4 regions of the Cronobacter condimenti 1330 genome follow, and region 1 is predicted to be linked to each of the others. Evidence: predicted binding sites of a transcription regulator. Region 1 holds the regulator's gene; each other region holds the start of a gene.
What was found. Region 1 encodes CRP, which controls carbon source genes, mostly activating them, when cyclic AMP is high. Its sites were predicted from a motif close to ATGTGANNNNNNTCACAT; they were not measured.

Region 1 (7,942 bases):
GCGAGAGTATCGCCACCGGCGCGCGTAAGGCCCGTCTCTGGCGGCGTAAACCGGATGCCGATATTCATCTGTTCTCGCGCAATTTACTGGCCGAGTGATCCGCACCAAAGCATCAACAAAATGAATAACAATCGTTATAGTAGTTAGCGAACTAATAAAAGACAGTGTGCCATGACCGACATTACGCCCGCAGAACTCCCTGCACTGAACACCGATTCCTCACATTTTCAGCCGATGCCGGGGGTAAGCAATCCACACCTGCAAACCATGCTGCCGCGCGTGCTGCGCCGTCGCCTGCAGTTTGAGCCGCACTGGCAGCGGCTGGAGCTGCCGGACGGCGATTTTGTCGATCTGGCCTTTAGCGAAAACCCGGACCAGGCGCGCCATAAACCGCGTCTGGTCGTGTTCCACGGACTGGAAGGCAGCCTGCACAGCCCATACGCCCATGGGCTTATTCATGCGGCGAAACAGCGCGGCTGGCTTGGCGTAGTGATGCATTTCCGCGGCTGTAGCGGCGTGCCGAACAAATTGGGGCGTATCTATCACTCGGGCGAAACCGAAGACGGCACTTTTTTCCTGCGCTGGCTGGATGAGCGCTACGGCACCATGCCGACGGCGGCCGTAGGCTATTCGCTCGGCGGCAATATGCTCGGTTGCCTGATGGCCGAGATAGACGCCGCGTTTCCGCTGAATGCAGGCGTGATTGTCTCCGCACCGTTTATGCTGGAACACTGCTGCAACCATATGGAAAAAGGCTTTTCGCGCGTCTATCAGTTCTACTTGCTGAATCTGTTGAAAGCCAACGCCACTCGCAAGCTGAAAGCCTGGCCCGGCACGCTGCCGGTTGATCTGACCCAGCTTAAACGCCTGCGACGCCTGCGTGACTTTGACGATTTGATCACGTCGAAAATCCACGGTTTTACCGACGCAGTGGATTACTATCGCCAGTGCAGCGCCCTGCCGCGGCTCACTGCTATCACGCGTCCGACGCTTATCATTCACGCCAAAGATGACCCGTTTATGGATCATCACGTGATCCCCGATATCACCACGCTGCCTGCTAATATTGAATATCAGCTGACGGAACATGGCGGTCACGTGGGTTTCGTCGGCGGCACGCTGCGCCAGCCGAAAATGTGGCTGGAACAGCGCATTCCTGACTGGTTAACCCCTTATCTGGACCGATAAATGATCATTCCCTGGCAAGAAGTCGACCCTGAGACGCTGGATCGCCTGATTGAAGCCTTCGTCTTGCGCGAAGGCACCGATTATGGTGAACATGAACGCTCGCTTGAGCAAAAGGTCGCCGATGTGCGGCGTCAGTTGCAAAGCGGCGAAGCCGTTCTGGTGTGGTCCGAACTGCACGAAACGGTCAATATCATGCCGCGCTCGCAGTTTCGCGGTTAATCTTGCCAGGCGGAGCCTTGCCCCGCCGCTTCAGGGAGTTGTCTCGCTATGTCTGCCAAACATCCGGTCATCGCTGTCACGGGCTCCAGCGGCGCGGGAACCACCACTACCAGCCTCGCGTTTCGTAAAATCTTTGCACAATTAAACCTGCGCGCCGCCGAGGTCGAAGGCGATAGCTTCCATCGCTACACGCGCCCCGAAATGGACATGGCTATCCGTAAAGCGCGCGATCTGGGCCGTCACATTAGCTATTTCGGCCCGGAAGCGAACGACTTCGGCCTGCTGGAGCAAACTTTTGTCGAGTACGGCCTGACCGGTACAGGGCAGTCGCGCAAATACCTGCACACCTACGATGAGGCAGTGCCGTGGAATCAGGTGCCAGGCACGTTTACGCCGTGGCAACCGCTGCCGGAACCGACAGACGTGTTGTTCTACGAAGGGCTACATGGCGGCGTGGTAACTCCGCAAAACGACGTGGCGAAACATGTGGATTTGCTGGTGGGCGTGGTGCCTATCGTCAACCTGGAGTGGATACAAAAGATGATCCGCGATACCAGCGAGCGCGGCCATTCCCGCGAGGCGGTGATGGACTCTGTCGTGCGTTCGATGGAGGATTACATCAACTACATCACGCCACAGTTCTCTCGTACGCATATCAACTTCCAGCGCGTGCCGACAGTGGATACGTCCAACCCGTTTGCCGCCAAAGGCATCCCGTCGCTTGATGAAAGCTTCGTCGTCATCCATTTCCGTAATCTGGATAATATTGACTACCCGTGGCTGCTTGCGATGCTGCAGGGTTCGTTTATTTCCCACATCAATACGCTAGTGGTGCCGGGCGGGAAAATGGGGCTGGCGATGGAGTTAATTATGTTGCCGCTGGTGCAACGACTGATGGAAGGCAAGCAGATCGACTGAGATCATGCCCGGTGGCGCTGCGCTTACCGGGCCTACAAAGACAGTTAGCGTGTGAACGGGTCAGCGAAGCGCCGCCCGCCGCGCCATTACCCTTCGATAACTTCGTAAGAGTGCGTGATATCTACGCCTTTACCGAGCATCAACGCGACCGAGCAATATTTCTCCGCCGACAGATCCACCGCACGCGCGACCGCCGCCTCTTTCAGGGCCTTGCCCGTCACCACGAAATGCAGATTGATATGTGTGAACAGACGCGGCGCTTCTTCGCGACGCTCAGAGGTCAGCTTCACTTCACAATCGGTCACGTCGTGACGGCCTTTTTGCAGAATAGAAACCACGTCAATCGCGCTGCAACCGCCAGCGGCCATCAGCACCATTTCCATCGGGCTCGGCGCTTTGTCGCCGGAGTTGCCGTCCATCAGAATCTGGTGGCCGGATGCGGACTCACCCAGGAAGGTTAAGCCTTCCACCCATTTCACTCGTGCATGCATGATTATCACTCCAGGGCATTCATTTTCCTGACAGATTACGCGGGCGCGTCGTCAGAGGCAATGGAAGGCGACCTGCGTCAAGCTGAAACGAGACAACAGGAGACACCTGATAAAAGCTATGCTAAAACAGTCTGGATGCAGCGGCGATACATTGATGTTACGCATGTATGCAGAGGAGAAGACAATTTATCGGCTGCGACGTCCACGGACAGCCAACTTCCCTGGACGCGGGAAGATGATGATTGCAAAGCCAGACAGGGGTTACGCGCCCTGTCTTTGGAGCCAGTTTAAAACAGAGGATAACCGCGCATGGTGCTTGGCAAACCGCAAACAGACCCGACTCTTGAATGGTTCTTGTCTCATTGCCACATTCATAAATATCCATCTAAGAGCACGCTGATTCACCAGGGTGAAAAAGCGGAGACGCTGTATTACATCGTCAAAGGCTCAGTGGCAGTGTTGATCAAAGATGAAGAGGGCAAGGAGATGATCCTCTCGTACCTGAATCAGGGAGACTTCATCGGCGAACTGGGTTTGTTCGAGGAAGGTCAGGAACGCAGCGCCTGGGTTCGCGCTAAAACTGCCTGTGAAGTGGCTGAGATCTCTTATAAAAAATTCCGTCAGCTGATTCAGGTAAACCCGGATATTCTGATGCGTCTCTCCTCACAGATGGCGCGTCGTCTGCAGGTCACCTCTGAAAAAGTCGGTAACCTGGCGTTCCTCGACGTGACAGGCCGCATCGCGCAGACGCTGCTGAATCTCGCAAAACAGCCGGACGCCATGACCCATCCGGACGGCATGCAGATCAAAATCACCCGTCAGGAAATCGGTCAGATCGTGGGCTGCTCCCGCGAAACCGTGGGCCGTATCCTGAAAATGCTTGAAGATCAGAACCTGATCTCCGCGCACGGGAAAACTATCGTGGTTTACGGAACCCGCTAAGGTTCCTGAAAAAAACGGCGTGTCGCTTCGGTAACACGCCGTTTTTGTTTCTATACTTCTCCCCTATGTGGCGTCGTCTTATCTATCACCCTGAAATCAATTACGCTTTGCGGCAAACACTGATCTTAAGCCTGCCGGTGGCGGTCGGGTTGATGCTGGGCCACTTACAACAGGGATTACTCTTCTCACTGGTGCCCGCCTGCTGCAACATCGCTGGTCTCGACACCCCGCATAAACGTTTTTTCAAACGCCTTATCATCGGCGCCTCGCTCTTCGCGCTTAGTAGTCTTGCGGTACAGTTTCTGCTGCTACAGGCGGTGCCGCTGCCGCTTATTTTGCTGATGCTGGCGCTGTTGCTTGGCGTCACGGCGGAAATCAGCCCGCTTCACGCGCGCCTGCTGCCCGCGTCGCTCATCGCCGCCATTTTCACCCTAAGTCTCGCCGGGAATATGCCCGTCTGGCAGCCGATGCTGCTCTATATCCTTGGCACGCTCTGGTACGGCGCGTTCAACGGCTTCTGGTTCTGGCTGTGGCGCGAGCAGCCGCTGCGTGAGTCGCTAAGCCTGATTTATAAAAGCCTCGCCGACTACTGCGAAGCAAAATACAGTCTGCTGACGCGCCACACCGACCCGGAACAGGCGCTACCGCCGCTGCTGGTGCATCAGCAAAAAGTGGTGGATCAGATAAGCCAGTGTTATCAGCAGTTGCAGATGCTGGCAGCTACCCGGCAGAACGGTTACAAGCGCCTGCTGCGCTCGTTTCAGGTGGCGCTCGATCTTCAGGAGCATATTTCGGTCTCGCTGCATCAGCCAGGCGAAGTACAAAAACTGGTGGAGCGCAGCCACGCCGAAGAAGTGCTGCGCTGGACAGCCCAGACCGTGGCCACGCGTCTTCGCACGCTCTCAGACGACATTCTTTATCACCGCTATTCGCACCGCTTTTCAATGGATAAACAGGTCGCGGCGCTGGCGAAAATCGCCCGCCAGCACCCGGATAACCCCGTCGGACAGTTCTGCGAATATCACTTCAGCCGTATCGCACGCGTGCTGCGCACCCAGCGTCCGCTTTATGCCCGCGACATGATGGACAGCGGCCAGCGACGTTTGCCGCTGTTACCTGCCCTGAAAAGCTATTTGTCGCTCAAATCCGCCGCGCTACGCACTTCGGCGCGACTGGGCGTAATGCTGGCGGCGGCCGGTCTGCTGGCGAGCGTGTTTCAGCTGCCAAAACCCTACTGGATCCTGATGACGGTTCTGTTCGTGACGCAAAACGGCTATGGCGCGACGCGCGTGCGCATTCTGCATCGTGCGGGCGGGACGCTGGCGGGGTTGATTATCGCGGGCATTACGCTTCACCTGAAGGTGCCACAGGGCTATACGCTGCTCGGCATGCTGCTGGTGACGCTCATCAGTTATCTCATCATCCGGCGCAACTACGGCTGGGCGATGATCGGCTTTACCGTGACGGCGGTCTATTCGCTACAACTTCTGACGCTGAACGGCGAACAGTACATCGTGGCGCGCCTGATAGACACGCTGACGGGTTGCCTTATCGCCTTCGGCGGTATGGTCTGGCTTTGGCCGCAGTGGCAAAGCGGCCTGCTGCGACAGAATGCGCATGACGCCCTGGAGGCCGACCAGGAGGCGCTGCGCCTGATCCTGAGCGACGATCCGCAACCCGCGCCGCTCGCCTGGCAGCGCATGCGCGTTAACCAGGCGCACAACGCGCTCTATAATTCACTCAATCAGGCGATGCAGGAGCCAGGCTTTAACAGCCGTTATCTGGAAGATATGCGCCTGTGGGTGACGCACAGCCAGTTTATCGTCGAGCATGTTAACGCCATCACGACGCTTGCCCGCGAGCAGGCCTCACTCACGCCAGAGGCGGCGGCGCGTTATTTGCAGGCGTGTGAAATCGCACTGCAACGCTGTCAGCAGCGGCTGGAATATGACGCGCCGGGCGAGACGCAAAATGAGTCGGTGCTGGAAGGGGAAGAGGTATTACCGGAAGGGCCGCTCAGCGTCATGGAACATCATCTGCTGCGCATCCTTGACCATCTGCGCACCATGCATACCATTTCATCTGTGGCGTGGCGTCAGCGACCGCATCACGGCATCTGGCTCAGGCGCCGCCTGAGCCAGCCGCGCTGATTAGTTGTTCACCACGCGTGCTACGGCGTCTGCAAAACGGCGCATGCCTTCATCAATATCCGCGGTTTCCACCAGCAGTGACGGCGCAAAGCGCATCACGTCCGGCCCGGCATTCAGTACCATGACACCTTCTGCCGCGGCGGCGTAAAGGAAATCACGGGCGCGTCCATGGAAAGCCGGGGAGAGCTCAGCGCCAATCAGTAGCCCCATGCCGCGGATATCGCTGAACAACCCATATTGTTCCCCAATCTTTGTAAGATGCTGTACAAACTGCTCGCGCTTGTGCGCCACGCCATCCAGCACCTCCGGGGTATTAATAATATCAAACGCCTCACCCGCCACCGCACAGGCCAGCGGGTTGCCGCCATAGGTAGAGCCGTGTGAGCCGACATGAAACGCCGATGCCACGTCATGCGTAGTGAGCATCGCGCTGACCGGGAACCCGCCGCCCAGCGCTTTGGCGCTGGTCAGAATGTCCGGCGTCACGCCGTAGTGCATATAGGCAAAAAGCTTGCCGCTGCGGCCCATACCGCACTGCACTTCGTCAAACACCAGCAGCGCCTGATGCTGGTCACACAACTCACGCAGACCACGCAGGAAATCAGGCGTCGCGGCTGTCACGCCGCCTTCACCCTGCACAGGCTCAACCACAACCGCGCAGGTGTGGTCATCCATTACGGCTTTTACCGCATCGAGATCGTTAAACGGCACATGGATGATATCGGCGGGTTTAGGGCCGAAACCGTCAGAGTATTTCGCCTGACCGCCCACGGAGACGGTAAACAGCGAGCGTCCGTGAAAGGCGTTATAGAATGCGATGATTTTGGTTTTGTAGGGGCTGTGACGTGTGATGGCGTAATGGCGGGCAAGCTTGAACGCGGTTTCGTTGGCTTCGGTGCCGGAGTTCATGAACACGACGCGTTCAGCAAAAGTGGCGTCTACCAGCTTACGGCCCAGGCGCAGTGCGGGTTCGTTAGTGAACACATTACTGGTGTGCCAGAGCGTTTCGCCCTGCGCTTTCAGCGCGTCCACCAGCCGCGGGTGACAATGGCCGAGCGCGGTCACGGCGATGCCGCCCGCGAAATCGACATACTCTTTGCCCTGCTGATCCCAGACGCGGCTGCCCTTGCCCTTCACCGGAATAAATTCAGCCGGTGCATAAATCGGCAGGATCACGTCATCAAAGGTGGCGCGCGTAATTGCTGTTTTTTCAGTTGCCATTTCATGCCCATCCAGTAAATGTGCCATCGCACATGAAAAGATAAGCACAAAATATGAATAAAAAATCACTAAAAGGCAATAAAAATTCAGCGCGAAAGGAAGTTTGCCAGCAGCTGGTGTCCCTGCTCGCTCAGAATACTCTCCGGGTGAAACTGCACACCTTCAAGCGGCAAGTCGCGATGGCGAATGCCCATAATTTCGCCTTCATCCGTCCAGGCGGTAATGTCAAACGCCGCAGGCAGCGTCGTGCGATCGATAATCAACGAATGATAGCGGGTAACGGTGAGCGGGTTATTCAGCCCGGTGAACACGCCCGTGCCGTTGTGGTGAATCGCCGAGGTTTTGCCATGCATGACGGTTGTAGCGCGCACTACGTCTGCGCCGAAGGCTTGTCCAATGGCCTGATGCCCGAGGCAGACGCCGAGTATCGGCAGGCGACCGGCGTAGCGTCGGATAGCCGCAAGTGAAATACCCGCTTCATTGGGGGTACAGGGGCCGGGAGAGATGACCAGATGCGCTGGGGCGAGCGCATCGATATCATCAGGCGTCAGCTCATCGTTGCGCCTGACTACCACCTCTGCGCCCAGCTCGCTGAAATACTGAAACAGGTTCCAGGTGAAAGAATCGTAGTTGTCGATAAGCAGTAACATGGCGGCTCCGGAAAAAAGAACCGCGCCAGTTTACTCGCTTTCCCGCGCCTCGCTCACCACTTTGGCGAAGATTTTCTCAAGCGGTGCCAGGTCGCCCATCGCTCCGGCCTGATTAGCCGCGCGCCACGCGTCGACATCAACACCCCGCCAGTCAAGGCTATAA
Region 2 (7,942 bases), 1.9 Mb from region 1:
CATAACTTCGTCGAAGTTCAGCAAATCGCCTTTAATCGGCTCAGATTTCGGGCCAACCTGCATTTTCAGTTTTTCGTCAACGCCGCCGTTGATTGCATACAGCATGGTTTTCGCAAGGTTTGCGCGAGCACCAAAGAACTGCATTTGCTTACCAACAACCATCGGGCTTACGCAGCACGCGATAGCGTAATCGTCGTTGTTGAAGTCCGGACGCATCAGGTCATCGTTCTCATACTGCAGAGAAGAGGTGTCGATGGAAACTTTCGCTGCGAATTTCTTGAAGTTCAGCGGCAGTTTTTCGGACCACAGGATAGTGATGTTCGGCTCCGGAGACGGCCCCATGGTGTACAGGGTGTTGAGGAAGCGGAAGCTGTTTTTGGTAACCAGCGTACGACCGTCAACGCCCATACCACCGACAGATTCGGTCGCCCAAATCGGGTCGCCTGAGAACAGCTCATCATATTCCGGGGTACGCAGGAAACGCACCATACGCAGTTTCATGACCAGGTGGTCGATCAGTTCCTGGGCTTCCTGCTCGTTGAGTTTGCCTGCTTTCAGGTCGCGTTCGATGTAAACGTCGAGGAACGTAGATACACGGCCGAAAGACATCGCCGCACCGTTCTGGGATTTCACTGCGGCCAGGTAGCCGAAGTAAGTCCACTGTACCGCTTCCAGCGCGTTTGTAGCCGGACCAGAGATATCGCAGCCATATTTTGCTGCCATTTCTTTAATCTGACCCAGCGCGCGATGCTGGTCAGCAATCTCTTCGCGCAGGCGAATAGTTGCTTCCAGGTTAACACCGTTTTCCAGATCCTGCTGCAGAGAGACAAACTGGGCATATTTGTCTTTCATCAGGTAGTCGATACCGTACAGCGCAACACGACGGTAGTCACCGATGATACGACCACGGCCATACGCATCCGGGAGACCGGTCAGTACACCGGATTTACGGCAGTTCAGGATGTCTTTGGTGTAAACATCAAATACACCCTGGTTATGGGTTTTACGGTATTCGGTGAAGATTTTTTTCAGCTGCGGATCCAGCTCGCGGTTATACGCTTTGCAGGAACCCTCAACCATTTTGATACCGCCAAACGGGATGATGGCGCGTTTAAGCGGAGCTTCAGTCTGCAGACCAACAATTTTTTCCAGCGATTTGTTGATGTAACCCGCGTCGTGCGAAGTGATGGTGGACGCCACGGAAGTGTCGAAGTCAACTGGCGCATGCGTGCGGTTTTCCAGTTTGACGCCTTCCATGACTTTGTCCCACAGGGTAGTGGTGGCTTGAGTTGCGCCAGCCAGGAAGGACTCATCACCCTCGTACGGCGTGTAGTTTTTCTGGATAAAGTCGCGGACGTTGACTTCATTCTGCCAGTCGCCTTTCGCGAAACCTTCCCAGGCTGTGGCTAACTTTTCATTAAGCTCGGACATGTAACACCTACCTTCTTAAGTGGATTTTTTATTTACTGCCTGGAACAACTATCAGCGATGGTCGTCGCCACGCAGGTAAATGACCCAGTATGTCAATCCGACAAGCAAACCCCCACCAATAATATTACCTATGGTTACCGGTATCAGGTTATCAATGATGAAATTCATCACGGTCAGATGAGAAAATTGATCCGGCGAAGCGTGAATGGCGCTCCAGAACTCCGGGCTGCCAAAGTGACGAATCACTATCCCCATTGGGATCATAAACATGTTGGCGATACTGTGTTCGAAACCGCTGGCCACAAACATTCCAACCGGCAGAATCATAATAAAAGCTTTATCAATCAGGCTGCGGCCTGAATAGCTCATCCAGACGGCCAGACACACCATAAGGTTAGCCAGGATGCCGAGGCACACGGCCTCAATAAAAGTATGTTCGACTTTATGTGACGCGGTTTGCAGAACGTTGAGTCCCCAACCGCCATTGGCGGTCATATACTCGCCAGAAAGCCACATCAGTAAAACAAAGAGCAGGGCGCCGATCAGGTTGCCCACATAAACATTCAGCCAGTTGCGCGCCAGTTGTCCCCAAGTGATGCGACCGCTGGCTTTAGCGACAACAATCAGTACCGTAGAGGTAAAGAGATCGGCGCCGCAAATGACGCAAAGAATCAGACCGAGAGAGAAACAGGTGCCGCCAATCAGTTTTGCAATGCCGAAAGGCATGGTGGCAGTGCCGGTGGTGGCGGTGATATAGAAAACAAAAGCAATTGAGATAAATACGCCAGCCGTAATTGCCAGATAAAACGTCTTTAACGGATGTTTCGTGGCTTTATAAACACCCGCTTCCTCGGCGACTTTGGCCATAGCAGCGGGGAGTAATGAATCAAAAGGGTTGTCAGCTTTCACACTAACTCTCTCTTTATTTATTCGGCGAGTTGATACTAACAAAGCATGATGGAGTAAAATTTGATATGGATCATATCTCGCCAGGTTTGCAGGACTGAAAAGCGTCTGGTTTTTGCGCAATTTCAGGTTAACTTTTTGATTATCCAATAAAAAATAAATTTTAAATATTATTAAATGAGTTGAAAAAAAGCGGTTTCTCTCTCCCCATAAGGTGTTAATCACTCTAAATTATTGGCTAAAAAAAGTAACAATCAAGCCGGGTGGATATAATTAATATTCACCAGTAATTAACCCGATTTTTACAATTAAGTGTTTAGCCAGACAAATAAAAACGGGGCCGTAAACGTGCCCCGTCATATTCGCTAAACATAAGTGTGAAGCTAGTCAATTGATATGCGTTATATCAATTTCCTTGCCAAAACGTCGCTTTAGCGCGTTGAAGTTTTTCATAGGCCGCCAGCAGCGCCTGGTGCGCCGGGAAGGCGTTTAAATCGCCGTCAACAGGTTGCAGGCCGTAGAATGGCGCTTCACCGCTGATGGCTGCGCTGGCGGCTTCTACGGCGTCGGAACCGTACATACGCACAAACGCATTCAGATATTGCAGCGGCTCACGTTCATCTTCCTGGGACAGCAACAGCAGAGTTTGCAGGCAGCGGTAATAGTTGGCGCGCTCAGCACTAAAGACAGACGCGTTAAACTCCATAGTCCATTCCGTCCAGATGAGCGCCTGATCCAGATCGCCACCCGCCAGCGCCAGCATCGCTTTCAGTTCGCCAATACGCAGCGTGTACCAGCCGTTGTCCTTACCCGTCGCCAGACCAAGCAGTTCGCGCACACGGGTAAAATCGTCGTGGCCTTCTTCATCAAGCTGAGCGATAAGATTCAGGTAATCTTCTTTCTCCCATTCGCTGCCCGGCAGCGCCAGCAGCGTTTCGCGCAGATGCGCACCCATGCTGTTATTGGCGAGCAGCAAATCTTCCGCCGGATAGATGTCAGACATGCCTGGCACCAGAATACGGCAGGCATACACACCCAGATGTTCGTAATCAGCGATATACACTTCTTTATCTTCGGACTGGAAGATAGCCATCAGCGTGGCAAACTCTTCTTCTGTCGTCCCGGCGAAGCTCCAGTCGACGAACGGATAGTCTGCGTCCTGCTTGAACATATCCCAGGAGATCAGACCGCTGGAGTCGATAAAGTGCGTTTCGAGGTTAGCGTGTTCGGCAACTTCCTCGTCGTCAAACGTCGGCGGGGTAAACACGTCCAGATCTTTCAGACCACGCCCCTGCAGCAATTCAGTAACGGTACGTTCCAGCGCCACGCCGAAATCAGGATGTGCGCCGAAAGAGGCGAAGCACGTACCGTTCGCCGGGTTAAACAGCACGACGCAGATAACCGGATATTTGCCGCCGAGCGAGCCGTCGTAGGCGAAAATCGGGAATCCTTCGGCTTCAAGCGTATTAATGGCTTCAACCACACCCGGATAGCGCGCCAGCACATCTTGCGGAATTTCCGGCAGGCTGATGCTCTCTGCGATGATGCGGTTTTTGATGTGGCGCTCAAACACCTCTGAAAGACCCTGTACACGTGCTTCGTTACGGGTGTTTCCGGCGGACATGCCGTTAGAGACATACAAATTGCCGACGATGTTCATCGGAATATAGACGGTTTGTTCATCCGACTGACGGGTAAACGGCAGGGCGCAAATGCCGCGTGTTTCATTGCCGGACTGCAAATCGACCAGCATGCTCGCGGTCAGTTCGTTTTCCGGATCGTAAAATGCGCGCAGGCGGGCGTCCAGGATACCTTCCGGCAGCTCGTCGCTCTGCGGGATAGGGAACCACTTTTCATTCGGATAATGCACAAACGGGCCGTTGGCAATCGTGTCGCCCAGCCAGAAATCAGCGAAGAAATAGTTGGTGGATAAACGCTCAAAATATTCGCCCAGCGCAGAGGCCAGCGCGGCTTTTTTCGTGGCGCCTTTACCATTGGTAAAGCACAGCGCGCACGCTTTGTCGCGAATATGCACGGACCAGACGTTCGGCACCGGATTAAGCCAGGAGGCCTCTTCAATGTCAAAGCCCAGATCGGTGAGTTTCTGCTGGAAGCGAGCGATGGAGTCTTCCAGAGCGGCATCTTTGCCAGGGATGAAAGTTTGAGTCATGGGATCCACTTTTGTCGTACGCAAAGCGCGCAATGATACGGATTTTAGCCGTTTTGCGCCATCGTCCCGCCCGACGCGGCAGAAATAAATCTTAAGGCTATCCTTAAAGATGATAACTCTCTGTTATGGCGTAAGAAAAATATGAAAGCTTTCGATTTGCAACGGATGGCGCTTGACAAGTTTCCGCTTGAGTTTCTGGGTGAAGTGGCGCTGCGCAGCCTTTATACCTTTATTCTGGTGTTTCTGTTTCTCAAAATTACCGGGCGACGGGGCGTTCGTCAGATGTCGTTGTTCGAAGTTTTAATCATTCTGACACTCGGTTCGGCGGCGGGTGATGTGGCATTTTATGATGACGTGCCGCTCCTGCCGGTTCTGGTTGTCTTCGTGACACTTGGTGCGCTCTACCGTCTGGTGATGTGGCTCATGTCTTTTAGTGAAAAGCTTGAAGATCTGCTGGAGGGTAAGCCTCGCATCATTATTGAAGATGGCGAACTGGCCTGGGAGAAACTCAACCGGGAAAACATGACCGAGTTTGAGTTCTTTATGGAATTGCGAAATAACGGTGTCGAGCATCTCGGTCAGGTGCGGCTCGCCATTCTTGAAGCGAACGGGCAAATTAGCATCTATTACTATCCTGATAAGCTGGTGCGGCCTGGGCTTTCTATCCTGCCGGAATATTGCAGCGAGCGTTTTGAAACTATTCCGGAAGTCGGTGATTATGCCTGCATTCGCTGCAGCGAAGTGGTGACCTATGAGGCAGGCGAAAAACCGCCGTGTCCGCGCTGTAAAAACCACATATGGGTGAAGGCAAGCACCGCTACACGCGTGACCTGATAGCCAATTCCTCCGTCAGCGCGCGTAACGCTGGCGGAATCTGTTGTGTGATTTGGCGCACATTCCCCCCGGTGCCAGGATTAGCCGTTGCAGGCCCGGCGGGGGAATGATAAAACCGATAGCCACAGGAAAAACTTATTGCTTTTAGCGTGGTGAGGGGAAATGGCTCAGGTCTACAATTTTAGTTCTGGCCCGGCGATGCTGCCGGTGGATGTGTTGCGAGTGGCTCAGGAAGAGTTACGTGACTGGGAGGGTTTAGGCACTTCGGTCATGGAAATCAGTCACCGCAGCAAAGAGTTTATTCAGGTTGCGGAACAGGCAGAACAGGATTTTCGCGATCTTCTGCAAATCCCCTCAAACTACAAAGTGTTGTTCTGCCACGGCGGCGGTCGCGGTCAGTTCTCCGCGATTCCGCTGAACCTGCTCGGCGATAAAACAACAGCCGATTATGTGGATGGCGGCTACTGGGCGGCAAGCGCCGTCAAAGAAGCGAAAAAGTATCTCACGCCGAACGTCATCGACGCGAAAATTACCCTCGATGGCAAGCGCGCAATTAAACCAATGAGCGAATGGCAGCTGTCAGAAAAGGCGGCCTACCTGCACTATTGTCCGAACGAAACTATCGACGGCATCGCCATTAACGACACGCCGGATTTCGGCGACGCTATTGTGACCGCGGATTTCTCCTCCACCATCCTTTCTCATCCGATTGATGTTAGTCGCTACGGCGTTATCTACGCCGGCGCGCAGAAGAACATCGGCCCGGCGGGTCTGACGCTGGTGGTTGTTCGTGAGGATCTGCTTGGCAACGCGCATGTTGCCTGCCCGTCAGTTCTGGATTACACCGTACTGAGTGAAAACGATTCTATGTTCAACACGCCGCCGACTTTCGCCTGGTATTTGTCAGGTCTGGTCTTCAAATGGCTGAAAACCAAAGGCGGCGTGGCGGCGATGGACAAAATCAACCAGCAGAAAGCCGATCTCCTTTATGGCGTGATTGATAACAGCGATTTCTACCGCAACGATGTGGCTGCAGCCAACCGTTCACGTATGAACGTGCCGTTCCAGCTTGCCGACAGTAGTCTGGATAAGCTTTTCCTGGAAGAATCGTTCGCCGCTGGCCTGCACGCGTTGAAAGGCCACCGTGTGGTCGGTGGTATGCGTGCTTCAATCTATAACGCGATGCCGCTTGAAGGGGTGCAAGCCCTGACCGATTTTATGGTTGATTTCGAGCGTCGCCACGGTTAATCCTTTCGTTACGATTCTCCCCGCGGCTGGCCGCGGGGTTTTTATTCTGTTTTATCGAGACTTTTTTCATGCAGGAATCCCTGACCTTACAACCCATCGCGCGTGTGGATGGCACCATTAATCTGCCTGGCTCCAAGAGTGTCTCTAACCGGGCGCTGTTGCTGGCGGCGTTGGCGAAGGGCACAACCACGCTGACCAATCTTTTAGACAGCGATGACGTGCGCCATATGCTCAATGCGCTCAAGGCGCTGGGCGTTCATTATGTGCTGTCCGAAGATCGTACCCGTTGTGAAATTCAGGGGCAGGGTGGACCGTTTAATACGCTCGTCGAGCTAGAGCTGTTTTTAGGCAATGCAGGCACTGCGATGCGCCCGTTGGCGGCAGCGTTGTGCCTTGGCACGAACAATGTGGTGCTGACGGGTGAGCCGCGGATGAAAGAACGCCCGATTGGCCATCTCGTAGACGCGCTGCGTCAGGGTGGTGCGGACGTGACGTATCTGGAGCAGGAAAACTATCCGCCGCTGCACCTGAAAGGCGGCTTTGCGGGTGGGAATGTCACCGTGGATGGCAGCGTTTCAAGCCAGTTTTTAACGGCGCTGCTGATGGCGGCACCGCTGGCGCCGAGCAACACCGCTATCGATATCAAAGGCGAACTGGTTTCAAAACCGTATATCGATATCACGCTGCATCTGATGAAAACCTTCGGTGTAGAGGTGGAGAATCAGAACTATCAGCGTTTTGTGATTCAGGGTGGCCAGCAATATCAGTCACCGGGGCATTATCTGGTGGAAGGGGACGCCTCTTCTGCTTCCTATTTCCTGGCGGCGGCGGCAATCAAAGGCGGCACCGTGAAGGTAACGGGTATTGGTCGCAACAGTGTGCAGGGCGACATTCATTTTGCCGACGTGCTGGAGAAAATGGGCGCGCGCATCACCTGGGGCGACGATTATATCAGTTGCACCCGCGGTGAGCTTAACGCGATTGATATGGATATGAACCATATTCCCGATGCGGCAATGACCATCGCCACGGCGGCGCTGTTCGCGAAAGGCACCACCACACTTCGCAATATTTATAACTGGCGTGTGAAGGAAACTGACCGTCTCGCGGCAATGGCGACAGAGCTGCGTAAAGTCGGCGCCACGGTAGAAGAGGGGCATGATTTCATTACCGTCACGCCGCCCGCCGAGCTGCAGTTTGCGGATATCGGCACCTACAATGATCATCGCATGGCGATGTGTTTTTCGCTGGTGGCGTTGTCTGACACGCCGGTCACGATTCTTGACCCGAAATGTACGGCTAAAACGTTCCCGGATTACTTCACCCAACTGGCGCGCATTAGCCACGACGCGT
Region 3 (7,942 bases), 290 kb from region 1:
ATGCGGCGCAGCTTCAGATTAACGCCCCGATCGCCATCACCGGCAATTACCATCAAAATGCTGGCGCAGCACTGATCGTTGGCGTGAGTGACACGGCCTCCGCGAGCGGCGATATCGCCCAGGATACCAGCTATGGCCGCCTGAACGTCACAGGCTCTGCGACCGTGGATCAAGGCTCCAGCATATCGCTTACCCGTTCTGGCAATACCTATAAGTTCGCGCCCGGCCAGCGCTATGTCGTTATTAACGCTAACAGCAACGGCACGAACTATAACGCGGACAAACTGGCTTACAAGGCAGCGGGCTATAACGGTCTGGTAACGGGCTCGACCTATGTTAACGACGCAAACAGCGCGCTGGTCGTTCAGCTTGAAAAAGCACCGACGCCGCCTGTGCCCGGAACGCCTACCGTGCCGGGCAAACCACCTGTGGTTGTGAAACCGCCTGTGGTTGTGAAACCACCTGTGGCACCGGTCACCGGGCCTGAGCGGGCCACCACCTCGAACGCGACATCGTCGCTGAATGGCCTCGCCAGTTACTCCGGCATCGCGCCGCAGCTGCTTGAGCTGTACAACGCATCACTGGCGATTGAAGGCACGAAGGAAGCCAACCGCGTAGGCGAGCGTCTTTCTACCAGCCAAAACATCAACGTCAGCACGGCGAGCGGCGTGGCGACGTCCACTGCGATGGGTGTCGTCGGTAACCATCTGGATACTATCCGCAGTCCGCAGACCGCGGGCCTGAGCGGTGTGTCAACCGGTGACGGCTACAGCGACTGGATCGTCTGGGCGCAACCGTACGGCGGTTATACCCGTCAGGACAGCACCAGTGAAGTGAGCGGTTACCGCGCGAAATTCGGCGGCCTGCTGTTTGGTGCAGACCGTACCGTGGCCGAAGACTGGCGTATGGGTGCGGCGCTGAACTACAGCAACACCTCCGTACACGGTAAAGACAACCTGACCGGCAACAAATCAACGGCGAATAACTATGGCGTGATTGGTTACGCTGGCTACTCGGGCGACCCGTGGTTTATGAACCTGTCTGCCGCGCTGACTCGTCAGAACTACGACACGGTGCGTCGCGCAGACTTCACCGGTTTCTCCGGTACGGCCAACGGCAAGTTCAACGGCCAGTCTGTGACGCTGCAAAGCGAATTCGGCTACCCGTTCACGCTGCCTGCTGCGGTGGTTCTCACCCCGATGGCTGGCCTGACTTATGGTTACCAGCACGTTGATGGGTATAAAGAGAGCGGCGGCAACGGCATGGCGCTGGATGTGGGCGCATCGCACTCGCAGTCGGTCACAAGCGACCTGGGCGCGCGCATTGAAAAAGGCGTGGATACCGGCTTTGGCCGCCTGACGCCGTTCGCGCAAGTCTCCTGGATCCACCAGTATGACAACCGCCGCACAAGCAACACCGCAACCTACGCCGCAGACACCATTGGTGAAACGCAGTTCACCACCAAAGGGGCCGCGCCGGTTAAGGATCTGGCGGGTCTGTCGGTCGGCAGCACGCTGTTTAACGCAAACGACCTGAGCGTTGACGCCCGCTATGATCTCCAGGCTGGCGAACGTTACCAGGCACACACTTTCAGCCTGCGCCTGAACAAATCGTTCTAAGCGCTGACGCTGAACACTCACGGGGCCATGCGGCCCCGTTTTTTCTTTAAGGCTTAACCCGCACGTCGCACAGACTGGCGCGCTCCCTTCCCTGCCGGCTTTAATCATCACCGGGCGCTGAAACGCATCTAAAATGAATAAGATAAATGTCCGTCAGGAGCCCGCACGTCGCTTTAGCCACGTTGTTTTCAGGCGCTTCCACTACACCGTACTTTTATCTTTGTGAAGGATCGCTGATGTATAAGGCCCGCCCGCTCTACCTCTCCATAGGTGTTTTACTTCTGGCATTGCTGCTGGTCATGACCGCGCTGACCACCGCGCGCAGGCTGACATGGCTGATGGAAGTCATGCCGGTGCTTATTGTGGCGCCGGTGCTGTGGGCCAGCGCGAAACGCTATCCGCTTACCCCGCTGCTCTACGCGTTAATCTTTATGGGCTGCGTGTCGTTGATTGTCGGCGGAATGTATTCGTATGCGAGAGTGCCGATTGGCTTTACGGTGCAGGAGTGGTTCGGCCTTGCGCGTAACCCTTACGATCGCTTCGGACATGTATTACAGGGGCTGGTCATTTCGATGGCGGCGCGGGAGATATTGGTGCGAGGCGGCTATCGGCTCGGGGCGAAGATGCTGGCGTGTCTGGTCTGTTGTGTGACGCTTGCCGTCAGCGCGTTTTATGAGCTGATTGAATGGTGGGTGGCGCTGGCGCTCGGTAAAGACGCCGATGATTTTCTCGGCACGCAGGGCGATGAGTGGGATACGCAGGCGGATATGCTCTGCGCGCTGGCAGGCGCGTTTATTACGGTATTCGTGCTCGGCCGCTGGCATACGCGCCAGTTGCGGCGCTTTGTGCATTAACGCCCCCATTAAAAAGCCGCCCGCGGGCGGCTATTTTTTAGCGCTTGCGCATTTCCGGCAGGAAGAGATCGCCGCGCAGCACGCCACTGCCGAGCACATCCTGCGTTTTCTCATTCAGCCAGCCCACGATACGCGCAGCCATCACATCCATGGAATATTCAATTGCCGGAATGGTGGGAACACCAGGCATTTGCAGCGTCCCCGCGAGGCTAAAGACCATAATGTCGTCCGGCACCGACTTATTAAACGCCTGAAGCTGCGGAATGACCCGCTGCGCCTCCTGATCGTCGGCCACCAGCAGGGCGTTGAAGTTCAGCGTCGTCGCGTTGTTGAGCAACTCCTGGAGCGCTACCGACGATGAGGTCGGGTCCATAAACACCAGATTGCGGTTAAACGGCAGGAAGTTGCGCTCCAGCGCCAGCTTATAGCCGAGCAGCACCTGATCGGCGAAACCGCTGCCGTGCGGATAGATCAGCGCAATCTGGCGACGGCTTTGGCGAATCAGGTAGTTACACGCAGTTTCTACGGCAAAGGCGTGATCGTACTGGAGACTGGGGGCGTTTTCGCTCTCCATGCAGTCCACCAGAATCACATTTTCCTGGGTAATGTTTAATGGAAACCGCGCGCCGATGATCAGCACATCGTCGCACAGTCCGCTGGTGAGTTCGTCGAGCGCCTGCATGACCTCGTGCTTGCTATTGGCAAAGCGCAGCAGCAGATGTTTCTGGTGCTGACTGAGCTGTTTTTCCAGTGCGTACAGGTAACCCGTGGTCTGGTTGATATTATCCTGCGCGCAGATCACGCCGATGCAGCCGGTGCTCTGGCTTAACAGCGACTGTGCAATCACATTTGGCCGGTAATTGAGTTCATCCACCGCTTTCAGTACCGCCTGACGGCTGGCTTCCTTCACGCCGCGCGATCCGCTCAACACCCGTGACACCGTGGCTTTCGACACCCCGGCTAAACGCGATACATCGTTGATTGTTGACATCTTTTTCCCCTGACAGAAACCTGGCTTTCTGCGTCAAACTTTCATCAAAAATTGTTCAGATGATAACCGGCTGAAGTATATCTGTTTCCGGAAATCATGGAAACCGATTTTCCGTTTCGTGTCCGTGCTACGAATTTCGACCAAAAAGCTGTGATGTAAATCCAATTAATCCGCCCGGCCTGGCGGAGATCTTGATAGGGCTCACAGTTCCATTTTTTATAAATGGAAATCGGTTTCCATATCCTATCCAATCATCTCCGCAATAAGTATTTACATTTAAGGATGAGGCCATGTACAAGATTATGCTGTGTTGCTCTGCGGGGATGTCCACCAGTTTGCTGGTGAGGAAGATGGTTGACGCGGCGGGGGAGCGGGATCTTCCCGTACAGATTGATGCCTGGGGCGTTGCTGAATTTGATACGCAGTTTCCAAAGTATCAGGTGGTGCTGCTCGGGCCGCAAGTGAAGTATATGTTACCCATGCTCTCTGAAAAGGCTGCCGCTCACGGCATTCCTGTGCAGGCCATCGACATGATGGATTACGGAATGCAGCGTGGCGACAACGTACTGGACTACGCGCTTTCGCTCATCGAAGCGGCGCATTAGAAACAGGATCTCGCCCATGAGTTCTCTCTATCAGTCGATGGTTGCCGTTATTGAACAGACGATTACACCGCTTGCCGGAAAACTCGGTCAGCAGAAATATGTTATCGCCATTCGCGACGGCTTCACCGCAGCGCTGCCGTTTATGATTATCGGCTCGTTTATGCTGGTGTTTATTTTCCCGCCGTTTTCGGGCGATACCACGGTCGGCTTCGCCCGCGCCTGGCTCGATTTCTCCGAGACCTACCGTGAGCAACTGATGCTGCCGTTTAACCTCAGCATGGGCGTGATGACCTTTTTTATCTCGGTCGGCATTGGCGCGAGCCTGGGACGTCAGTTCCAGCTCGACCCGGTGATGTCCGGCCTGCTGGCCTTCATGGCCTTCCTGCTGGTGGCGGCCCCGTATGCCGACGGCAAAATCTCCACGCAGTATCTTTCCGGCCAGGGGATTTTCACGGCGCTTATCACCGCGATTTACTCAACCCGCGTCTATGCGTGGCTCAAGCAGCACAACGTGACTATTCGTCTGCCGAAAGAGGTGCCGACCGGCGTTGCGCGCTCCTTTGAGATTTTGATCCCGGTAATGGCGGTGATGGGGACGCTGCACCCGCTGAACCTGTTTATTGAAGCGCAAACCGGCATGATCATGCCGCAAGCTATTATGCATCTGCTGGAGCCGCTGGTGTCCGCCTCAGACTCCCTGCCCGCAGTGCTGCTCTCTGTACTGCTGTGTCAAATCTTCTGGTTTGCTGGTATTCACGGCTCGCTGATTGTCACCGGCATTATGAACCCATTCTGGATGGCAAATCTTTCCGCCAACCAGGCCGCGCTGGCTGCTGGCGCTGCGCTGCCGCACACCTATTTGCAGGGTTTCTGGGATCACTACCTGCTGATTGGCGGCGTCGGTTGTACCCTGCCGCTGGCGTTCCTGCTGCTAAAAAGTCGCGTAACCCACCTGCGTACCATCGGCAAAATGGGTATCGTGCCGAGCTTCTTTAACATCAACGAACCTATTTTGTTCGGCGCGCCCATCATCATGAACCCGATGATGTTCATTCCGTTCGTCTGCGTGCCGCTGGTTAACGCCGTGCTCGCCTGGACGGCGACGCGCCTGGGCCTTATTGAGCAAGTCGTGTCGCTCACGCCCTGGACGACGCCCGCGCCTATCGGCGCCTCCTGGGCCGCCAACTGGGCACTCGCGCCGGTCGTCATGTGCCTGGTCTGCATGGCGATGTCTGCGCTGATTTACCTCCCGTTCCTGCGCGCCTATGAGCGCTCGCTTATCAAAACCGAAGAGCTGAAAGCGCGTAATGCCGTGCCGACAGCGCAAACCGTAACCGGATAATTAACGCCGCGCCAGGGATGGCGCCAGTGAAATAACGACGGCGCGTTATAAAGCCGCCTGACTACGTATTGGGTAATAACGCAATGCGGGGCGCCCTGCGCCTGAATAATCTCCTTTTAACTGATAAAGAGTAATGAATAATGATGGCACTGGAAGAAGCGGTAATGGAAATCATCGTCAATGCGGGGCAATCGCGCAGCCTGTGCTTTGAAGCGCTGCATGCCGCACGCGCAGGCAACTTCACTGAGGCGCAACACCTGCTGCGCGAAGCCGATGGCTACGCCCGTCAGGCGCACCAGATGCAGACAAAGCTCATTGAACAGGACGCCGGTGAAGGCCGCCAGCCGATGACGTTAATTATGGTGCACGCGCAGGATCATTTAATGAATTCCCTGCTGGCACGCGAATTTTCTGAAGAGCTGATTCATTTATATCAGCGCCATTAAATAACCATTTATTTCCCGCGGAGCACGTCCGGGGTTGTAATAAATCGCTGTACCCGAAACGACGTAAATAGGCTTCCCGATGATAGCGCATTAATTCTGGCCCGCCAGAAGGGAAAGCTGTTGTCTTAATAATAGTGATGATAAAGAGATAATTATGACTACGTTAAAAAAACTTCCAGTAACCCTGGCGGTTATCGCCGCGCTGTGCCCAATGTCCGTACTCGCTCAGGAATATACGCAGGAACAAATCGACGCCATGGTGGCCAAAGCGGTGGATAAAGCCCTGGCCGAGCGCCAGGCGAAAATCGACGCCGCCATGAATAAAAAAGCGGATGTCATTACCGAGTCGCAAACCCCGGCACAGACGCCGGATCTCGCCATTCCGTTCGGCGTGAAATTTACCGGTTATGCCCGTTACGGCGCGCATTACCAGAGCGGTGACCAGAAATATGTCGCGGTCGATGGCTCTTATAACGGCGCGTCAGCTATTGGTCGTCTTGGCAACGAAGGTAACGGCGGCGAATTCCAGCTTTCCAAAGCCTTTAAAGGCGGCAACGGCGCCATCTGGGATGTCAACGTGATGTTTGACCACTGGGGCGACGAGGTGAACCTGAAAAAAGCCTACGCGGGCGTGACCAATCTGCTGGAATCTAACCCGAACGCCTATTTCTGGGCCGGTCGCGACTTCCACCAGCGTCCACAACAGGGCATTAACGACTACTTCTGGATGAACCACGACGGCCAGGGCGCCGGGGTGAAAAACTTCGATCTCGGCGGCGTGCAGCTTGATCTGGCCGTCGTCGCGGCTGTGGAATCCTGTAGCCCGGAAGTCATGGAAGATGAGGCGAACCCGTCGCGTATCACCTGTACCGGCGGCTCCGGCACGGGCGATAAAGGCAACTACGCTGCCACCTCAAAACTTCACGGCATGAAAATCGGCCCGCTCGATTTTGAGCTTTATGCCAACTACGGCTTTGACTCTAAAGCCGTGGATCGCGATGAGCGTCTGAAAGCCTGGCAGGGCGGTGCGGTGCTGAGCCACACCACCGACAGCGGCGTGAACAAGCTTATCGCACGCTATTCTGATAACTCCGACAACAGCGTCTATAACAAAACCGACGATCTGACGGCGATTTACGCGAGCTTTGAAGGGTTACATAAGTTCACCCAGCAGGCGCAGATAGAGTATCTGCTGGCATTCCACGATTACGATAACGACAGGGATGACCGTGACAACCGCCGTAACTACAATGCGATTGTGCGCCCAATGTATTTCTGGAACGACGTTCACTCCACCTGGCTGGAAGCGGGCTGGCAAAGCGTTGATTACAAAGAAGGCGGCGACAACAGCGGCTGGAAAGTCACGCTTTCACAGAACATGTCCATCGCGATGGGACCGGAATTCCGCCCGATGCTGCGCTTCTACGTGACCGGCGGCGAAGTGGACAACAAACGCACCGCGCGCGTGAACAACACCGACGAGTCGCAGCTCGACTCGCTGAACATCGGCGCCATGTGGGAAGCCTGGTGGTAATGTTTGACCGCGCGGCGCCTGCCGCGCGGATCCCCTCCCCTTTTTGACAGGCTGACGCCTCGCGTAAACGCTGTAACAATGCGCTGGTACCCTCCCCCTTTGGTGTTGCTGTTACGCCGGGTACCCTGAGGAGCCGCGTTATGCCTGACTGTGAAATCCGCCCCGCGACGATAGATGACGAAGCGCACGTCTACGCGCTGCTGTGTGAACTCAAACAAGCCACGTTCGATCGCGATGCGTTTCGCGAGGGTTTCCGGCGCATTCTGGCGCGGCCGGACACGCATCTGCTGCTGGCCTGTGAACAGGGCGACACGCTCGGGATGATCTCCCTGCATCTGCAATATCATCTGCACCATTTGCGCCTGATTGGCGAAATCCAGGAGCTGGTGGTCATGCCGCGCACGCGCGGCACCGGCGTTGGGAAGGCGCTGCTGGCCCATGCCGAAGCCATCGCCCGTGAGGCAGGCGCGGAACTCACGGAGCTGTCAACAAGCGTAAAACGCCACGACGCGCACCGCTTTTATGAACGCGAAGGCTATATCCGCACGCAT
Region 4 (7,942 bases), 780 kb from region 1:
GTTCAATCAACCGCTGAATATCGACTTCGCCACGCGTGAAGAAGAGAAAGCCTATCAGGTGGACGTCAACATGAACGGCGACTGGCAGCCCACCCGCACCGGGCTTTTGCCAAAACCCCTGAACGAGGCGCTCAGCGGCTCGATTCCCTGGAGCGGCAAAGTAGGGATTTCGCTGCCGTATCATGCTGGCGTCAATTACCAGGTCGATATTAGTGGCGATCTGAAGAATGTAAGTAGTCACTTACCTCAGCCGGTCGATAAAGCCGCCGGGAAAGCGCTGCCGTTTAAAGTCCGCGCCAAAGGCGACCTGCAACGTTTCGATATCACCGGTAACGTGGGGGCAGAAAACCATTTCAACAGCCGCTGGCTGCTGGGCCGCAAACTGACGCTGGATCGCGCCATCTGGGCCACGGACAGCCGCACTACACCCCCATTGCCGGAAAACCGCGGCGTTGAGCTTAACCTGCCCGCGATGGATGGCGCACAGTGGCTGGCGCTCTTTAATCAGGGCGCGGCGCAGAAGGTGAGTAGCACCACGCAATTCCCGGAAGCCATTACGCTGCGCACCCCCGCGCTGACCTTTGGTGGCCAGCGCTGGAATAACCTGAGCGTGATGGCAAAACCACAAGCGGAAGGTACGGAAATTTCTGCGCAGGGGCGCGAAATCAACGGGCGCTTGCTGATGCGCGACGGCGCACCATGGCAGGCCACCATCGATTACCTCTATTACAACCCGGCCCAGGAAAAAGAGGCGGCCTCGGTGTTGAGCGGGGCTTCCGGCAAACCTGCGCAGGCGATAGATTTCAGCGGCTGGCCGAATCTGGCGCTGCGCTGCGCCGAGTGCTGGCTGTGGGGCCAGAAATATGGTCGCATCGATGGCGATTTCACGATTAACGGCGATACGCTGTCGCTTTCGAACGGCCTGCTGGATACCGGCTTTGCACGCCTTACGATGCAGGGGGAATGGGTCAACCGCGCCGATGCGATGCGCACCTCGCTAAAAGGCGTCCTGAAAGGCAAACAGCTCGACGCCGCGACCAATTTCTTCGGCGTGAAAACGCCGCTGCAAGGCTCGTCATTTAATGTCGATTACGATCTGCACTGGCGCGATGCGCCCTGGAAACCTGATGAAGCCTCACTGAGCGGCGTGCTACACACGCGGCTTGGCAAAGGGCAAATCGCCGATCTCGGCACCGGCCACGCGGGCCAGTTGCTGCGTCTGCTGAGCTTTGACGCGCTGCTTCGTAAGCTGCGCTTTGACTTCAGCGATACCTTCGGCGAAGGTTTTTATTACGATTCGATTCGCAGCACCGCGTGGATTAAAGACGGCGTGCTGCATACCGACGATACGCTGGTCGACGGACTGGAAGCGGATATCGCCATGAAAGGCTCCGTTAACCTGCCTGCCCGGACGCTGGACATGGAAGCGGTCGTAGCGCCGGAAATTTCGGCGACGGTTGGTGTCGCGGCGGCCTTTGCCGTCAACCCGATTGTCGGGGCGGCGGTGTTTGCGGCCAGTAAAGTGCTTGGCCCGCTGTGGAATAAAATTTCCGTTCTGCGTTACCACATCACCGGGCCGGTCGATAAGCCGCAAATCAATGAGGTGATGCGCCAGCCGCGTGCGGAAGTGGCGCAATGATTTGACGCCAGCCTGGAATTACCGCAAGCTCGCCTGATAACCTTTTTCATTGCCCGTGCGGGCAGGACCATGAGAGTAGCAAACAATGAGTCTGAACCTGGTAAGTGAGCAGCTACTGTCTGCAAATGGCCTGAGCCATCAGGATCTCTTCTCCATCCTGGGCCAGCTTTATGAGCGCCGCCTGGATTACGGCGATCTTTATTTTCAGTCCAGTTATCACGAATCCTGGGTTTTAGAAGACCGCATCATTAAAGACGGCTCTTACAACATCGACCAGGGCGTGGGCGTGCGCGCGGTTAGTGGTGAAAAAACCGGTTTTGCGTATGCCGATCAGATTAGCCTGCTGGCGCTGACGCAGAGTGCGCAGGCCGCGCGCAGCATTGTGCGCGAGCAGGGCGACGGACGTGTGAAAACGCTGAACGCCGTTGAGTATTCCCCGCTTTACACCACGCTTGACCCACTGCAAAGCCTGAGCCGTGAAGAGAAACTCGATATTTTACGTCGCGTTGATAACGCAGCGCGCGCGGCAGACAAACGCGTTCAGGAAGTGAGCGCGAGCCTGACCGGCGTCTATGAACTGATTCTGGTGGCCGCGACCGATGGCACGCTGGCGGCGGATGTGCGTCCGCTGGTGCGTCTTTCTGTCAGCGTACAGGTTGAAGATGATGGCAAACGCGAGCGCGGCTCCAGCGGCGGCGGCGGACGTTTCGGTTACCAGTGGTTCCTTGAAGAGACCGAGGGTGAAGTGCGCGCTGAAGCGTGGGCGCGAGAAGCCGTACGCATGGCGCTGGTGAATCTCAGCGCGGTGGCGGCCCCTGCGGGCACGCTGCCGGTGGTGCTCGGCGCGGGCTGGCCTGGCGTGCTGCTGCACGAAGCGGTCGGTCACGGTCTGGAAGGCGATTTTAACCGTCGCGGGACTTCAGTCTTTAGCGGTCAGATGGGCCAGCTCGTCGCCTCTGAACTTTGCACCGTGGTGGATGACGGCACGCTCGCCAACCGCCGTGGTTCACTGGCGATTGATGACGAAGGCGTACCGGGACAGTACAACGTGCTTATCGAAAACGGCATTCTGAAAGGCTATATGCAGGATAAGCTTAACGCGCGCCTGATGGGCGTCCCGCCGACTGGCAACGGGCGCCGCGAATCCTACGCGCACCTGCCGATGCCACGTATGACCAACACCTATATGCTGGCCGGGAAATCCACGCCGCAGGAGATTATCGAGTCTGTAGAGTACGGTATCTTCGCCCCGAATTTTGGCGGCGGCCAGGTGGATATTACTTCCGGTAAGTTCGTCTTCTCGACCTCTGAAGCCTACCTTATCGAAAAGGGCAAAGTGACGAAGCCGGTGAAAGGCGCGACGCTTATCGGCTCTGGTATTGAGGCGATGCAGCAGATCTCGATGGTCGGCAACGACGTGAAGCTGGATAACGGCGTCGGCGTGTGCGGCAAAGAGGGACAAAGCCTGCCGGTGGGCGTCGGCCAACCGACGCTGAAAGTGGATAACCTCACGGTTGGCGGCACCGCATAAGCCTTCTGTTTCGCCCCTCTGTTACGAGGGGCGAGGCATTCAGGTACGGCTCTCTTTTCCCTTCCCGTTTCTGCCCCGCATCTCCTGATACACCTGCGCCACCATCACAAAATAATCATTTAGCGCGTTGATACACACCTGCACTTTGAGCGGTAGTTTGTCTTTTTCGGTATAAAGCGCATAGACCGGGCGCGGATCGGACTGATAGCGCGGAAAGAGGATCTCCAGCTCGCCGCTGTTGATCTCATCGATAACCCACATGAGCGGAACATACGCAATGCCCGCACCCGCCTTGAGCCAGCGGGAAAGCGTCATCGGGTCGTTGGTGACAAAGCGGCCTTGCGGGAGCAAACGCGTGGAAATACCTTCGGGGGCGATCAGTTCGAATTCATTGTCAGGACGTACGCTGTATTCAAGCCATGAATGATTGGCGAGATCGGCGGGTTTTTCCGGCGTGCCGGCCTGCGCGAGATAGCTTTTGGCCGCACAGACCACCATCGGCATGGAGCCGAGACGTTTTGAGAACAGGCTTGAATCCTGAAGCGCGCCCACGCGGATAACCACATCCAGCCCGTCGGCTATCAGGTCCGGCGCAGGAATGCCGGTTACCAGATTGACCGACAGCCCGGGATAATCGCGCAGCATACCGGCAGTCAGCGTTGCGAGGACATTTTGCGCCATGGTTGAAGAACAACCAATCCGCAGCGTGCCGATAGGGCTGTTATTGAAAGCGTATAATTGCTCGTGGACTTCCTGGACTTCGTGCAGCATGCGACGACAACCCTGATAGTAGATCCGGCCTGCCTCGGTTAAGCCAATACTGCGAGTACTGCGGTTTAACAGCTTGACCTGTAACTCGTCTTCTAACTTCGATACCGTCTGGCTGATAGACGATACGCTCATCTCAAGCTGCCTGGCGGCGCTGGTAAACGATCCCAGCTCTACCACTTTGGCAAACACCGACATTCTTTTTAGTCGTTCCATTATTCACTCTGGCTTAAAAGTGATTTAGATCACATATCATAGATAACTTACTATCAGTTACGCTAATATATTATTTCCAACATAACTAACACCGTACTCTCTCCCGGCCATTCCAGGCTATTCGGTGCGGAATATAGTTTAAAAATCAATCGCCTGCACGCAAATCAAGGTCAACATGAGTCTTTTTCCGGTCATTGTGATATTCGGTCTTTCCTTTCCGCCGATCTTTTTTGAGCTTCTGCTGTCGCTGGCGATTTTCTGGCTGGTGCGCCGCGCGCTGATCCCAACCGGGATCTACGATTTTGTCTGGCATCCGGCGTTATTTAATACGGCGCTCTATTGCTGTCTGTTTTATCTGCTGTCGCGCTTGTTTGTCTGAGGTTGATGTGAAAGTACTAACAACAAAAATAACCCGCACAGCCATCACCGTGGTGCTGGTCGTGCTCGCCTTCATCGCCATTTTTCGCGCCTGGAGTTTTTATACCGAGTCGCCCTGGACGCGCGACGCGCGTTTCACGGCAGACGTCGTTGCTATCGCTCCCGATGTCGCCGGGCTTATCACCTCGGTGGAGGTGCATGACAACCAGTTAGTGAAGAAAGATCAGGTGCTCTTCACTATAGACCAGCCGCGCTACCAGAAGGCGCTGGAAGAGGCGGAAGCGGACGTAGCGTATTATGCGGCGCTGGCTAACGAAAAACGCCGCGAGGCGGGCCGCCGCAACCGGCTGGGTGTTCAGGCCATGTCGCGTGAAGAGATAGACCAGGCGAATAATGTACTGCAAACCGTGCAGCATCAGCTTGCGAAAGCCGAGGCGACGCGCGATTTGGCGAAGCTTGACCTCCAGCGTACTGTCATTCGTGCCCCGGCGGATGGCTGGATCACGAACCTTAATGTCTACACTGGCGAATTTATTACGCGCGGCTCCACGGCGGTGGCGCTGGTAAAACAAAATAGTTTTTACGTGCAGGCGTATATGGAAGAAACCAAGCTTGAAGGTGTGCGTCCTGGTTTTCGCGTTGAGATCACACCGCTTGGCAGCAATCATGTGCTTCACGGCACCGTGGACAGTATTTCCGCGGGCGTGACCAACGCCAGCAGTACGCGCGATGATAAAGGCATGGCAACGGTCGATTCCAATCTCGAATGGGTGCGTCTGGCCCAGCGCGTACCGGTGCGTATTCGCCTTGATAAACAACCTGGTAATTTCTACCCGGCCGGCACTACGGCAACGGTGGTGGTGACAGGCGAGCACGATCGCGACCGCAGCCAGGAATCGGCCTTTAACAAGCTGATGCACCGCCTGCGCGAATTCGGTTAATCGCCATGGGATTTCTTTCTATCGATCCCCGGCACCTGCGCTTTGCGATAAAACTCGCGACCGCCATTGTGCTGGCGCTGTTTGTCGGGTTCCACTTTCAACTGGAGACGCCGCGCTGGGCGGTATTGACTGCCGCTATCGTAGCGGCCGGTCCGGCATTTGCTGCGGGCGGTGAACCGTGGTCCGGCGCGATCCGCTATCGCGGTATGCTGAGGATTATCGGTACGTTCATTGGCTGTATTGCCGCGCTGGTAATTATCATCGGCACTATCCGCGCGCCGGTGGTCATGCTCACCATCTGCTGCGTCTGGGCCGGTTTTTGTACCTGGGTCTCTTCGCTGGTGAGGGTCGAAAACTCATACGCCTGGGGCCTTGCGGGTTACACGGCGCTGATCATCGTCATTACCATTCAAACCGAGCCGCTGCTGGCACCACAGTTTGCGCTGGAGCGCTGTAGCGAAATCGTGCTCGGGATTTTCAGTGCGATTATTGCTGACCTGTTGTTCTCGCCGCGCTCGATTAAAAAAGAGATCGACCGCGAACTCGACGCATTGCTGGTGGAACAGTTCCGTCTGATGCAGCTTTGCATGGCCCATGGCGACAGCGAAGAAGTGGATAACGCGTGGGGCGCGCTGGTCCGGCGCACCGCGGCGCTGGACGGAATGCGGGTTAACCTGAATATGGAGTCGTCGCGCTGGGGGCGGGCGAACCGGCGGCTGAAAGCGCTGAATACACTTTCGCTGACGCTCATCACCCAGGCGTGTGAAACCTATCTGATCCAGAACACCCGGCCTGAAGCGATTGCGCCTGAATACCGTGAACTGTTTGTCGAACCGGTGGAAACGGCCGCTGACGTGCATCGTCGCCTGAAGTTTATTCGCCGTGTGCTCTCCTGGACGGGTGAGCACGACACGCCGGTAACGATTTACACCTGGGTCGGCGCTGCGACGCGTTATTTGCTGCTCAAACGCGGGGTTATCACTAACGCAAAAATCAGCGCGGTGGAAGAGGATGTACTGACCGACGAGGTGGTGGTGAAACCGGCGTCGGCGGAGCGCCACCACGCGATGATTAACTTTTGGCGTACCACCGTCTCGTGCCTGCTGGGCGCGTTGTTCTGGCTCTGGACCGGCTGGACCTCCGGCAGCGGCGCGATGATTATGATTGCGGTCGTGACGGCGCTCGCCATGCGCTTGCCGAACCCACGCATGGTTTCGCTCGACTTCCTGTACGGGATGCTGGCGGCGCTGCCGCTTGGCGCGTTCTATTTTCTGGTGGTGTTGCCCTCGACCCAGCAGAGTATGTTGTTGCTCTGTATCAGCCTGGCGCTGCTCGGCTTCTTTATTGGCATCGAGGTGCAGAAGCGGCGGCTTGGCTCTATGGGCGCGCTGGCGGGCACCATCAATATTCTGGTGCTCGATAACCCGATGACATTTCACTTCAGCCAGTTTCTCGACAGTGCGCTCGGGCAACTGGTGGGGTGTGTGCTGGCGATGATGGTGATTCTGGTTATTCGCGATAATTCGCAGACGCAGACGGGCCGCACGCTGCTCAATCAGTTCGTCTCGGCGGCGGTATCGTCACTGACCACCAACAAGGCGCGCCGCAAAGAGAACCATCTGCCGGCGCTTTACCAGCAGCTGTTTCTGCTGCTGAGTAAATTTCCGGGGGATGTCGCGAAGTTTCGTCTGGCGCTGAATCTGATTATCGCGCATCAGCGTCTGCGCGAAGCGCCGGTGCCGGTGAATGACGATCTCTCGGCGTTTCATCGCCAGCTCCGCCATACAGCAGACCGGTTGATTTCTGCTTCCAGCGACGAGAAGCGGCGCGCGACGTTCCGTCAGTTGCTGGAGGAACTGGCAGTCTATCAGGAGAAGTTGCACGTCTGGGCGGCGCCGCAGTCGGTTATCGATTCGGTGAAACGCCTGACCGATATGCTGCACAAATATCAGCATGCACTGACCAACAATTAATGCCAAAACCGACGCCCAAAGCGTCGGTTTTTTTATGACTATACTTACCTCCATCCACGGACATTCATGTGCAGGAGGGGACAATGACCGCACAACCATTTGCAGAACATGCGTTTTTTAAAACCGGCTACTTTGTTGACGGGAAATGGCAGACCGCGCAGGAAACCTTCGATGTGCTGAATCCGGCCACCGGCGAGGTCATCGCGCAGGTGGCGAAAGCCGGTAAAAAAGAGACCGAAGCTGCCATCGCGGCCGCAAGCCGCGCCTTTCCGGCCTGGCGCGCCAGGACGGCGAAAGAACGTTCTGAGATTCTTTACCGCTGGTATCAGCTGATGATCGAAAACAAGCGCTGGCTTGGCGAGCTGATGACGAGCGAGCAGGGCAAACCGCTGAAAGAGGCGGAAGGCGAAGTGGAATACGCGGCAAACTTTATCCAGTGGTTCGCCGAGCAGGCCAAACGCGCCAACGGGGAGATCATTCCCCCTGCGAAGCCAGG

Region 2: the regulator CRP is predicted to act here: its motif matches at 2,399-2,416, upstream of focA (formate transporter FocA).
Region 3: the regulator CRP is predicted to act here: its motif matches at 3,613-3,630, upstream of AFK62_RS16940 (PTS sugar transporter subunit IIB).
Region 4: the regulator CRP is predicted to act here: its motif matches at 4,172-4,189, upstream of aaeR (HTH-type transcriptional activator AaeR).

The regions. Positions count from the first base shown of each region.
Region 1 covers NZ_CP012264.1:3,987,024-3,994,965, forward strand. The annotation lists gene AFK62_RS18355 (NUDIX hydrolase) at 1-98, shown strand, start outside; gene AFK62_RS18360 (hydrolase) at 172-1,188, shown strand; gene AFK62_RS18365 (YheU family protein) at 1,189-1,407, shown strand; gene AFK62_RS18370 (phosphoribulokinase) at 1,456-2,325, shown strand; gene AFK62_RS18375 (OsmC family protein) at 2,412-2,816, opposite strand; gene crp (cAMP-activated global transcriptional regulator CRP) at 3,126-3,758, shown strand; gene AFK62_RS18385 (YccS/YhfK family putative transporter) at 3,824-5,908, shown strand; gene argD (bifunctional acetylornithine/succinyldiaminopimelate transaminase) at 5,909-7,129, opposite strand; gene pabA (aminodeoxychorismate synthase component 2) at 7,216-7,779, opposite strand; gene AFK62_RS18400 (putative adenosine monophosphate-protein transferase Fic) at 7,810-7,942, opposite strand, start outside.
Region 2 covers NZ_CP012264.1:1,527,561-1,535,502, forward strand. The annotation lists gene pflB (formate C-acetyltransferase) at 1-1,431, opposite strand, end outside; gene focA (formate transporter FocA) at 1,483-2,340, opposite strand; gene ycaO (30S ribosomal protein S12 methylthiotransferase accessory factor YcaO) at 2,744-4,507, opposite strand; gene AFK62_RS06990 (DUF421 domain-containing protein) at 4,649-5,341, shown strand; gene serC (3-phosphoserine/phosphohydroxythreonine transaminase) at 5,504-6,589, shown strand; gene aroA (3-phosphoshikimate 1-carboxyvinyltransferase) at 6,658-7,942, shown strand, end outside.
Region 3 covers NZ_CP012264.1:3,699,273-3,707,214, forward strand. The annotation lists gene AFK62_RS16925 (autotransporter outer membrane beta-barrel domain-containing protein) at 1-1,619, shown strand, start outside; gene AFK62_RS16930 (DUF2238 domain-containing protein) at 1,856-2,473, shown strand; gene AFK62_RS16935 (LacI family DNA-binding transcriptional regulator) at 2,511-3,464, opposite strand; gene AFK62_RS16940 (PTS sugar transporter subunit IIB) at 3,755-4,069, shown strand; gene AFK62_RS16945 (PTS sugar transporter subunit IIC) at 4,086-5,411, shown strand; gene AFK62_RS16950 (PTS lactose/cellobiose transporter subunit IIA) at 5,552-5,857, shown strand; gene AFK62_RS16955 (carbohydrate porin) at 6,012-7,391, shown strand; gene phnO (aminoalkylphosphonate N-acetyltransferase) at 7,532-7,942, shown strand, end outside.
Region 4 covers NZ_CP012264.1:418,919-426,860, forward strand. The annotation lists gene yhdP (AsmA2 domain-containing protein YhdP) at 1-1,639, shown strand, start outside; gene tldD (metalloprotease TldD) at 1,725-3,170, shown strand; gene aaeR (HTH-type transcriptional activator AaeR) at 3,210-4,154, opposite strand; gene aaeX (p-hydroxybenzoic acid efflux pump operon protein AaeX) at 4,330-4,533, shown strand; gene aaeA (p-hydroxybenzoic acid efflux pump subunit AaeA) at 4,541-5,473, shown strand; gene aaeB (p-hydroxybenzoic acid efflux pump subunit AaeB) at 5,479-7,446, shown strand; gene AFK62_RS01990 (NAD-dependent succinate-semialdehyde dehydrogenase) at 7,530-7,942, shown strand, end outside.